DNA from 2 places in the Pseudomonas triclosanedens genome. Region 1 is predicted to be linked to the other one. Evidence: riboswitches for the same ligand, from Rfam matches in the RefSeq annotation. Region 1 holds a riboswitch; the other holds the start of a gene.

Region 1 (5,695 bases):
ATCGCAGTACATGGCCCACGCCTTCTCCACCGTGCCCAAGCGAGGCGCTGATCAGCACGCCGCCATCGAATTTCAGGGTCTTCAGATGCTGGCGCACCGTGGCCAGGTAGCTGTCATCGAACTCCGTGCGCAGCATCTCGAAGAGCGCGCTGAACCCCGGCGAGCTGAAGTCTCTCCCTTTGTGTTCGGCAAATACGCGCAGCTTTTGCAGCATCTCGGTAAAAAACTGCATCAGCCCGATGGCGCTGCGCAAGACGCCACTGGGGTAATTCATGAACACGCCGAACCAGTATTTCTTGCGACCCTCGATCGCCTCAACCGCAAGGGCGTAGAGTTCGCGCACTTCCTGCGGATGCGCTATGGCATCCGCCAGCACCTGCTGCCGATGCTGCACGGTCTCAGCGTCGTTGTTGGTTGATAGCAAGATGGCCTTGCGCGCCACGTCGCGCAGGAAGGCGTCTCCTCCCGCCATCGCGTCCCAGAGCGTGGACAGTTCGAGGTCCTGGGCCAGGGTCTGGGCATGCGCGGGAACGGGCTGCTCGCCGTCGAAGTCCCGGTCAGGGTGCATCAGCAAGGCTTTCATGGCGCGATCCGCTCCTTCAACCAGGTGCCGGTGACGTGGTATTTCTCGGCAATCGCCAGCGCATGCGCCAGGCCATCGGCCGCCCGCCGCTCAAGCTTGAAGCTGCGCGCCGCCGGGTCCGTTGGATCGAGCGCCGCCACCATGCTGACCACCTTGGGGGAAAACCGTGTCAGCTCATCCAGGAACGTGACGCATACGGCGATGGCGTCGAGCCGGGACAGGCGTTCCAGCATTTCACGGCCGAGGAACAGTGCGTCTTGCAAGGTCGTGGAGGAGAAAATCTCGTTGATCACCACGACGGAGTTCTGTGTTGCCTGCTCCAGAATGCGATGCATGCGCACCAGGTCGTCGTGCAGCTTGCCGCGCAGGTTACGGATGTCCTCTTCGCGCTCGAAGTGCGAGAACAGACGATCGAACAGGAAGAACCGGGCCGGCCCGGTGGCCGGCACCGGGCAGCCGAGGCTTGCCAGCCAGTGCAACTGGCCGAACATGCGCGCGAATGTCGTCTTGCCGCCCTGGTTCGGGCCGGTGACGACGATCATCCGCTCGGCGCCATGCAACTCGAAGCCGTTGCAGACGATCGCTTTTTCCTGGTTCAACAGGCGCAGCCCTAGCGCCAGGTCGAATGCGCCATAGACCTGGATGTCCTTCGTGGCATTCGACACGGAGGGATGGCAGAACGCCATGCCTGCTTTGCGGAACGGGGAGATGAAGTCCAGCCAGCCGATGTAGAAGTGGATCTCGCGGTCAAAGCGCTCGACCAGGGGCTCCATGAATACATCATGCTCGGCCCGGAACGCCGATAGCGCGCCGAACACCTGCGGGTTCAGTTGCGCGACGCAGTCGAGTACCTGCGCCTCGATGTGGTTGAGGCCCTCCTTGACCGGGAGTTGGATACGGTAGTCCTTCACTGCGCCGCGGCGGAATTTGGCGAAGGTGCGCTCGATCTCCACGGTGTAGTCCGGCTCATCCGCACAGTTGCGAACCGAGACGTTGGGGCCGTAGATCGTCACCGCATAAGTGATGCTCGCCAAGTCCCGCACCAACTGCGCTGCCTGCTCCATGAGGCGCTTGAAGGGCGCGGACTCGACATACGCCCGCACGAACTCGCGCCAGCGCTGCAAGCCTCGGGAATTGAGTGCCAGCGGAGCCAGTGCTCGATCGAGTTCAACGATGGCCTCTCCATAGCGTTGCACCGCATTCAGATGCCAGCGGTTGCGTTCGTGCTGGTCGTAGGCCTTGGTCGCCAGCGGCAATTGCTGGCGCATCACGCGCAACCGCTCGGTGAACCCGCGCACGGCAGCCATGATGTCCGGTTGTTCAAGGTCGCGCATCACTTCCTGCCGGAAGACGATCGCATCCTCCGACATGAGATTGGCATGGAAGAACCCTGCGAGGTCATACTCCTTCCAGGGCGCCACGACGGCTTGCACCACCTGATCCAGCCCGAGGTCGTGAAAACACTCGGGTTGCTGCGCAATGTGGATGCTTGGGCCTTCGCCCAGGATGCTCTGGAACGCAATCTCTCGTGCTTGGCTCTGATTGGCCTGGACGCTCTTGGGGTGAGTATCAGCGAGTGGAGTTTCCATAGCTGCTTTCTATTCCCATGGCATGTTGACGCGCCGCATGGCGCTGCAGGGGTGGGAGTCGGATTTATTCTGTCTCCAGCCGGTCATGGCGCGAAACCAAGACTTGATCACGTATAGCGACCACGCTGGCCTGACCGAGTGCATCCTCGCACCAGCGCGCACAAGCCAAACACCGGAGGGTTGGGCTCCGGTTCGATGTGCGGAGAGAAATTCTTCTATACGCATCTACGCGACCTGGGAGTGGGGTACAAACAGATCGGCGAGCGCGGTGGACGACAGCCCACAGCGTCCTCGATCAGGACCTGTAGGCATCATCAGCACTTTGAAAGTGCGGTTTTCCCAGCTCTACTTCTGGGGTGGAGGTATGCCATCTCCACGCATACAGTATAGCAATCGCGCCTATCTGATAGATCAAGCGTTGACTAATTTTCGTCTGCGGGAGTCATCGAAAACCGCGTTGTTTTGCCTCGCGAGAGGCTGCACTGACAAGGATTGCTAGACAGCCCAAGAAGAGCAGAAATCCTCCCCAAAGCGGCTCAATTTTTACGGCGAGGACAAGAGCAGACACGAGTGCGACAAGCACTAGCGTTGCCGTAGTGAGTCGCGCGTCCGCGAGGAACATTCCGAGTAGTTCCTTGGCAACATCACGAAGAATACTCATTGCGCCATCTCCATACGCACTCGCCGAAGGCGGTATGCGGTTGCAAGGCCGACGGCCAGGAACACACCTGCGAATACCACCAATGCCAAATCCTGGCCCGGCCACTCGACGCCGAGACCTTCGCCCGTCCAGAACACGCCAAAGGCCGACAGCATGACGCCAACCCCGAACTTCAAAGTGTTCTCCGGCACCCGCGCCAGCGGCTTATGAACAATGATTCCGATGGTGAGGACGACGATGCAGGCTGCCAGTGCGCCCAGGGCAGCGGGCCATAGCAGTCCTCGACCAGCACCTACGGCAATAACGATGAAAACGACTTCCAAACCCTCCAGCAATACCGCTTTGAACGCAGTCATGCCCGCTATCCAGTTGAGCGACGTGCGCTGGCGGGCACCCGCGTCAGCGAGTTGTGCAGATTCGGACGCGAAGATGGCCGCCTCGTCGTGTAACGGAATAACACCTGCCGCTCGGAGAATCGCTTTGCGGAGCCATCCCATGCCAAACAGGAGAAGCAACACCCCGATGACGAATTGGAGGAAGTGAAGCGGCACTTGGTTGAGCAATGGGCCTAGCACCACGATCACCAAGGCGAGCACAATGAGCGCCGCAGCGGTGCCAAGTGCCGCCGGTTTCCACCCGCGCAAGATGCCGACCGCTAGAACGATCGTGAACGCTTCCACAACCTCGACAAGCGACGCAAGGAAGGCGGCTCCAATAGCAGGCGCAGCGATATTCCAGGCAAGAGAGTTCATTGGGGTCCAACTGGGTTGTAGTGTTTGCTACCTATAGGATAGAATTTTCGTCGTGTTCACAACATAAGTCAAGGAGCACCCACACGTGCCGCCAACACCGTCAACTTTTGATGAGCGAATTGCGAACAGCATCGAGCGGATGAGTCCGGCAGAGCGGCGCGTCGCGGTGTTCTTTCAGGAGAACCGCGAGCAGGTTCTAATCGCATCTGCCGCCGCACTGGCGGCGAAAGCAAACACCAGTGATGCCACGATCGTGCGTACCGCCAGGGCCTTGGGCTTCGCCGGTCTTGACGATCTTCGGCGCGCACTCGCCAGCGAATTGCGTGATTCAATCTCGCCGGCCGACCGGCTCGCGCGAACGCTGGATGAAGTTGGCTCCAGTCCGGCAGTGGCCTTCGACGTGACGATGGAGATTCACCGGCAGTCTCTCGAAAGTGTTTGCCGCTCGATCAAGCCAGAGGATTTCGAGAAAGCCGTTCGCAGCATGATCGAGGCCCAGCGAGTCCTCGTTTTCGGCTTGGGGCCATCAAGCGCCATAGCAACCTATCTCGTTCTGCAACTCAAGCGATTCGGATTGGATGCCGCGAGCCTGACCAATAGCGGCCTTCTGTTTGCTGATGACCTTCGGACGCTACGCAAGGGGGATCTCGTTGTCATCCTTGCCTATGGACGAGTGTATGAAGAACTGGCCTTGCTGCTCAGTGAAATCAAACGGCAGAGGCTGGGGTCGCTGCTTCTGACGGACACACTTGCCGCCAAACTTCGGCAGCAGGTCGATCAAGTCCTCCCCGTGGCACGAGGACGTGCGGACATGCTGAGCATGCACACGGCAACGCTCGGTCTCATCGAAGCCTTGCTGGTAGGCATCGCAACCCAGCGGCCCACTGAGACGGTCGCAAGCCTAAAAACACTCAACGACCTGCGGAAGAAGTTGGCAGGCAAAGCGGTGAACCTTCCTGTACCGAAGGACGATGGCTGATTCATATGCCACTGGCAGGTGGCGGTGAATCTCGAACATTTCTAAAGATGCGCGATACGTCGCGCCAATCACCTTGGAGCAACGATGTTGGATTGGAGTGCAATCATCCTCGGCATTATTGAGGGGATAACCGAGCTCTTGCCGATTTCCAGCACCGGGCATTTGCTCATTGCAGAACACTGGCTGGGGGCGCGATCCGACACGTTCAATATTGTCATCCAGGCCGGCGCCATGCTGGCCGTGACGATCGTTTACTGGCGTCGTCTGGTCACGCTCGCCGTGAGCTGGCGCCAACCCGAGAATCGTCTCTATATCGGTAAGCTGGCACTTGCCTTTCTGATTACCGCCGTGCTCGGCTTCGTTGCCAAGGCGGCCGGCGTGGAATTGCCGACTACGCTTGCGCCCGTCGCGTGGGCACTCATCATCGGTGGCATCTGGATGATGGCTGCCGAGCGATTTTCAGAAAGGCGTAGCTCCAAGAAAGAGGTGACTTGGACTGTCGCCATTGCTGTGGGAGTTGCGCAGATCGTGGCGGGCATTTTTCCCGGCACGTCTCGCTCGGGCGCAACTATCTTTGCGGCGATGCTGACGGGAACAGGCGATCGCGGAGCCGCGACCGAATTTGCATTTCTTGTTGGCATACCGACGATGTATGCCGCAAGCGGTTATGAACTATATGGTCAGTTCAAGCATGGCGGTGGACACGAAGATTGGGTAGCTCTCGGTACTGCATTCATCGTGTCCACCATCACGGCATTTGTCGCCATCAAATGGCTGCTGTCCTACATTCAGACACATCGGTTTACAGCGTTCGCGATCTACCGAATCGCACTGGGCGCGTTGTTGCTGGTGATCGCTGGCCGAGGTTGGATGTGATCCAAACGCGGCCAGCGTGTCGCACTCGCGCAGAGCCAATGCCTGTGTACTCCGCTATCTTCAGGCGGGTCTCTTCTAACGCGAGCGACATGGCTGCTGCACCTCTGTTAACCGATCACTGGGGCGATTGGAAGGTGCTGATTCTTGGCAATTCCACCGGCACGCCGCTGGCGTCGCACAGGTGCTTTGCACAGAGCGCACCTCGCAGCCGCGGGGTGGCCTGTACGGCAAAGTGGAAGATTGCGTTTTCTTCTA
Region 2 (5,695 bases), 2.4 Mb from region 1:
ACGGGCGACCGGTTCCATGACCTTGCGCGACAGCAGCCAACCAAGCAGCCCGGCCAGCGTCAGGCTGAGCACGTAGCCGGTGACCACCGCGGCGTAGAGAATCTGCTCGCGCGCCTCGAAGTCGCTCTGGTCCTGCAGCAGCACGAAGCGCCTGCCACCCTCGTCGCGTACCAGCGCATGGAAGGACAGTTCGCCGTCGAAAACTTCGTGGAAGCCATCGTCCAGCCGGCGCAACGCCGGCGGCATGGCGTACACACCGCTACCGTCGCTGATGAAGAAGCGCATGCCGGGATCCAGCTTCGGAAGCTGCCCCGTTCCCAGATCCTCCTTGAGGATTCGATCGAGTTCGCCGCCCAGGTCGCGGGAGATCAGCCGCTCCTCGACGACATGGACCACCCCGACGATCCCCACCGAAAATAGACCGCCGACCGCGGCGGTCATGAGTACGAAGGCAAAGACAATCCGTCGGGAAATGCTCTGCTTATACTCCATGCGTGTCCTCCGCCAGGCGGTAGCCGACGCCATGCACCGTGTGCAACAGGGCCACGGGGAACGGTTTGTCGATCACCTGGCGAAGCTGGTGAACGTGACTGCGCAGGCTGTCGCTGTCAGGGCAGTCGTCGCCCCATACGGCCTCTTCGAGCACGTCGCGGCGCACCACGTGCGGGCTCTTCTGCATCAGCACCGCCAGCAGCTTCAGTCCGATGGGGTTGAGCTTGAGCGGCTTGCCGCCGCGATTAACTTCAAGCGTATCGAGGTTGTAGCTCAGGTCGCCGACCTGCAGCTCCCGGCGGCCGCCACCCTGGCTGCGCCGCAGCACGGCCTCGATGCGCGCGGCCAGCTCGGACAGCGCGAAGGGCTTGAGCAGGTAGTCGTCCGCACCGGAGCGAAAACCCTGCAGGCGGTCGTCCAACTGGTCGCGGGCCGTGAGCATGATCACCGGAGTGTCCCGTCGGGCGTCCTCGCGCAGGCGGCGGCACAAGGTAAAGCCATCCAGACCAGGCAGCATGACGTCGAGCACGATCAGGTCATAGTGCGATGTGGCCGCCAGATGCAGCCCGGAAAGCCCGTCCTGCGCGCAATCCACCGTATACCCCTTGAGTCCGAGGTAGTCGGCCATATTCGCCAGAATGTCCCGATTATCTTCAACCAACAAAATGCGCATGTGCTCTCCTCCGAAGTGCACCCTAGCCTATATCCCTTAAATGGAACTTAAGCGGCTTTGACAAAAATTTCACACTCGATTGACAGTGCAGCGACATTGGCGAAGGGAGCATGTCGGTCGCCTCGCGCTCGCGAGACTTCATCCACCGGCTGGATGCCGTGGCCCGCAGTAGCTTCCTGGAGCCGTCATGGCCGCCCCGATCACCTTGCCCCGCTCTCGCCCACTGAATTTCTGGCTGGTACTGGCGCTACCACTGGCCGCCGCCGCCGCGCTGCTGATGTTCGAGCCGGTGACCCTCGATCTAACCCTCGCCCAGTGGATGTATCGTCCTGGGGAAGGATTCATCGGCCGCCACAGCTGGTTCCTTGAAGACATCCTGCATGACCGCGCCAAGCAGTTGGTCATCCTGCTCAGCGTGAGCGCGCTGGTGGCCTGGGTGATCGGCCTGTTCTACGCGCCGCTGCGGCCGTATTGCCGAACGCTGGGCTACGTGGTCCTGTCGATGGGGATCGCGGCGAGCATCGTCACCCCGCTGAAGGCGCTCACCGCCGTGCAATGCCCGTGGGACCTGGCGCAATTCGGCGGCAAGGAAGTCTACAGCTCGCTGCTGACCCCGCGCCCGCCGACCACGCACCCTGGCCGCTGCTGGCCGGGCGGACACGCATCCTCCGGCTTCGTGCTGTTCGCGCTGTACTTCGCACTGCGCGACCGCAAGCCGCGCCTGGCACGCTATGCGTTCTGGTTCGCCTTCGGCCTGGGCAGCCTGTTCTCTATCTCGCGCATGATGCAGGGCGCCCACTTCCTGTCGCACAACATCTGGACCGCACTGTTCGACTGGATGATCTGCCTGGGCTTCTATGCGCTGTTGCTGTATCGCCCGGCACCACGAACGGCCACGGAACAATCCGCCGAGCTGGACGCGGCGCAAAGCAGCTGACAGCCGATCACTCCTCTTCGCCGAAGACGCCGAACTCGATTGGCGTCTTCACGTAGAACAGTCTGACGCCAGCCTGGCGGATCGACTCGAAAATCCGTTCTGACTCCTCGGCACTGACCGCCATCGTGACCTCCTGCGGCTGGTCGGCCAGTTCGAAGAAATGCGCGTAGTGAATACGCCCGGCCTTTCCGAAACCTTCGCTGGCGGTCATCAGGGTGGCACCGCGTACGCCTTGCCGGCGCGCTTCCTCCAGCAGCCATTGGGCCAGTGGCAGCCCGGCGTACTTGCGATCCTGCTGGGTGAAGAACTTCAACTGGAAGCCATTCATCTCTACCTCCCCGCCTCTATCTGGCCATCAGCCAATGGACCGATAACAGACCCAGCATGGTCATCAGCAGCGACCCGAGCAGGTGCGTGGCGACGGTGCCCAGAGCCCATGCCACGCGGCCCTGCTGAAGCAGCACCACCACTTCGGCGGAAAAGGTCGAGAAGGTGGTAAGGCCGCCGCAGAAGCCGGTGATGATCAGTAACCGCCATTCTGGCGCGAGGCCGGGACTGTTGGCGAAGAAAGCGATGGCCGCACCGATGATGTATCCGCCCACCAGGTTGGCGACCAGGGTGCCCGGCGGCATCGACGGCAACAGGCTATTGAGCTTGAGTCCGAGCGCCCAGCGCAGCAGCGCGCCGAGGGCGGCGCCCACGGATACGGCAAGAATGGGTTTCCACATGATCCTGTCCTGAGGGATGGGTTACTGGACAGGCTGCAGACGAGCGCCTACGCGCCTTTCCAGGTCAATGCGTAGGCATCATCAGCCACGAGGGCGGTTGAAGGAGGAATGCCATCTCCTGCCGCGAATACTGGCACAACACTCGGACATGAAAAAGCCCCGCCTAGGCGGGGCTCTTCCTTACAGCAGGGGTGCCGGGTGGCTTACATCATGCCGCCCATGCCGCCCATGCCGCCCATGTCCGGCATGGCCGGAGCGGCTTTATCGTCGATCACTTCGGCAACCATCGCCTCGGTGGTGACCATCAGGCCGCCGATGGAAGCAGCAGCTTGCAGAGCCGAACGGGTGACTTTGGCCGGATCGAGGATACCCATCTCGATCATGTCGCCGTACACGCCGGTAGCAGCGTTGTAGCCGAAGTTGCCCGAACCTTGCTTGACCTTGTCGACCACTACGCTCGGCTCGTCGCCGGAGTTGGCAACGATCTGGCGCAGCGGAGCCTCGACAGCGCGACGCAGCAGGGCGATACCGACGTTCTGGTCTTCGTTGTCGCCTTTCAGACCTTCGATAGCCTGCAGGGCGCGAACCAGGGCGACGCCGCCGCCAGGAACCACGCCCTCTTCCACAGCAGCGCGGGTAGCGTGCAGGGCGTCTTCAACGCGGGCTTTCTTCTCTTTCATCTCGACTTCGGTGGCAGCGCCAACCTTGATCACGGCAACACCGCCAGCCAGCTTGGCCAGACGCTCTTGCAGCTTCTCACGGTCGTAGTCGGAGGAAGTCTCTTCGACCTGCTTGCGGATCTGCAGGACGCGAGCTTCGATGTCGGCTTGAGCGCCAGCACCGTCGATGATGGTGGTGTTTTCCTTGCTCAGGACTACGCGCTTGGCGTTACCCAGGTGCTCCAGGGTGGCGCCTTCCAGGCTCAGACCGACTTCTTCGGAGATGACGGTACCGCCGGTCAGGATGGCGATGTCCTGCAGCATGGCCTTGCGGCGATCACCGAAGCCCGGGGCCTTGACGGCAGCGACTTTCACGATGCCGCGCATGTTGTTGACGACCAGAGTAGCCAGGGCTTCGCCTTCGACGTCTTCAGCCACGATCAGCAGCGGGCGGCCGGCCTTGGCGACAGCTTCCAGCACCGGCAGCATTTCGCGGATGTTGGAGATCTTCTTGTCGACCAGCAGCAGCAGCGGGCTGTCGAGCTCGGCGACCATGGTGTCCGGCTTGTTGATGAAGTAGGGAGACAGATAGCCACGGTCGAACTGCATGCCTTCTACGACGGACAGTTCGTTTTCCAGGCCCGAGCCTTCTTCAACGGTGATCACGCCTTCCTTGCCGACTTTTTCCATCGCTTCGGCAATGATGTTGCCGATGGACTCATCGGAGTTGGCGGAGATGGTGCCAACCTGGGCGATGGCCTTGGTGTCGGCGCACGGCTTGGCCAGGTCCTTCAGTTGGGCAACGATGGCAACGGTGGCCTTGTCGATGCCGCGCTTGAGGTCCATCGGGTTCATGCCGGCAGCGACGGCCTTCAGGCCTTCGTTGACGATGGCCTGAGCCAGGACGGTAGCGGTGGTGGTGCCGTCACCGGCAGCGTCGTTGGCCTTGGAGGCAACGTCTTTCACCAGTTGGGCGCCCATGTTCTCGAACTTGTCTTTGAGTTCGATTTCCTTGGCGACGGAAACGCCGTCCTTGGTGATGGTCGGAGCACCGAAGCTCTTGTCCAGGATGACGTTACGGCCTTTCGGGCCCAGGGTCGCTTTGACCGCGTCGGCCAGGACGTTTACGCCGACCAGCATTTTCTTGCGAGCGGAATCGCCGAACTTAACTTCTTTAGCAGCCATGTTCTGTTTCCTCTAAATCGAATTCAGTGGGTTGGATAGGACGCGGAATCAGTCTTCCAGGACGGCGAGGATCTCGGACTCGCCCATCACCAGCAGCTCTTCACCGTCGACCTTGATGGCGTTGCTGCCCGAATACGGGCCGAAGACCACCTTGTCACCCACTTTCACTGCCAGAGCGCGAACTTCTCCGTTGTCGAGCACGCGACCAGCGCCGACGGCAACCACTTCACCGCGGTTCGGCTTCTCGGCGGCGGAACCCGGCAGCACGATGCCGCCTGCGGTCTTGGTCTCTTCCTCGCTGCGACGGATAACGACGCGATCATGCAGAGGACGAAGCTTCATAGTCGTAACTCTCCCAAACAGTGATTTCCAACGACCGGATCGATGTCCGGCAGGTTTTGTTAAATCCGGCGGTGCCGGTTTGCGACCCGACGGGCGAGTCGCGAAAAGAGCAGCCTGTCTGACCGACAGGGACCTTGCGGTGACCGGTACATAAGGTCACCAGAAGGCATTTCAAGTGTGTGAAGGAAAAATATTTCACCACGAAGGGAGCAGCGGGCAGGAAAACCCGCCCGTACTCAACGCAGACGGTCCTGGTTTTCCTCGCGACGCTGGTACTCGCCTTCAATCACATTGGGACCGCCGCGATGCTGGGCAGCCGGGTCGTCGGCGAAAGCACGGCGGCGCTCGGCCTGCTCCTGCATGCGCTGGCGCACACGACCGAGCATCAGCCGGCGAGTGAAGGGAATCAGGCAGAGAATGCCGAACACATCGCTAATGAAGCCCGGCAGCATCAGCAGGCCGCCACCGAGGGCTATGACCAGTCCTTCGAGCATTTCCTGCTCGGGAAGCTCGCCGCGGTTCAGGCGCTCGCGGGCACGAAGTGCAGTGGCTACGCCCGCCACACGCAGCACCGCCGCACCGATGAAGGCGCCGGCGATGATCAGCAGAAGGGTCCACCCCACACCGATCACGCTGCCGACCTTGATCATCACGGCCAGCTCGATCAGCGGGAACAGAA

Evidence for each region. A riboswitch is a leader RNA that binds a small molecule or an ion and turns the genes downstream of it on or off. The one in region 1 is predicted to bind fluoride.
Region 2: it holds a riboswitch for fluoride, as region 1 does, so the genes downstream of both, crcB (fluoride efflux transporter CrcB) here and OU419_RS16605 (MutS-related protein) in region 1, are expected to answer to the same signal.

Annotation. Positions count from the first base shown of each region.
Region 1 covers NZ_CP113432.1:3,602,259-3,607,953, reverse strand. The annotation lists gene OU419_RS16610 (MutS-related protein) at 1-583, opposite strand, end outside; gene OU419_RS16605 (MutS-related protein) at 580-2,172, opposite strand; fluoride riboswitch at 2,471-2,556, opposite strand; gene OU419_RS16600 (COG4280 domain-containing protein) at 2,830-3,585, opposite strand; gene OU419_RS16595 (MurR/RpiR family transcriptional regulator) at 3,671-4,564, shown strand; gene OU419_RS16590 (undecaprenyl-diphosphate phosphatase) at 4,649-5,440, shown strand; gene OU419_RS16585 (alkaline phosphatase) at 5,556-5,695, opposite strand, start outside.
Region 2 covers NZ_CP113432.1:1,241,697-1,247,391, reverse strand. The annotation lists gene OU419_RS05910 (sensor histidine kinase) at 1-492, opposite strand, end outside; gene OU419_RS05905 (response regulator transcription factor) at 482-1,165, opposite strand; gene OU419_RS05900 (phosphatase PAP2 family protein) at 1,353-2,102, shown strand; gene OU419_RS05895 (DUF190 domain-containing protein) at 2,110-2,430, opposite strand; gene crcB (fluoride efflux transporter CrcB) at 2,447-2,830, opposite strand; fluoride riboswitch at 2,896-2,958, opposite strand; gene groL (chaperonin GroEL) at 3,034-4,674, opposite strand; gene OU419_RS05880 (co-chaperone GroES) at 4,723-5,016, opposite strand; gene OU419_RS05875 (FxsA family protein) at 5,253-5,695, opposite strand, start outside.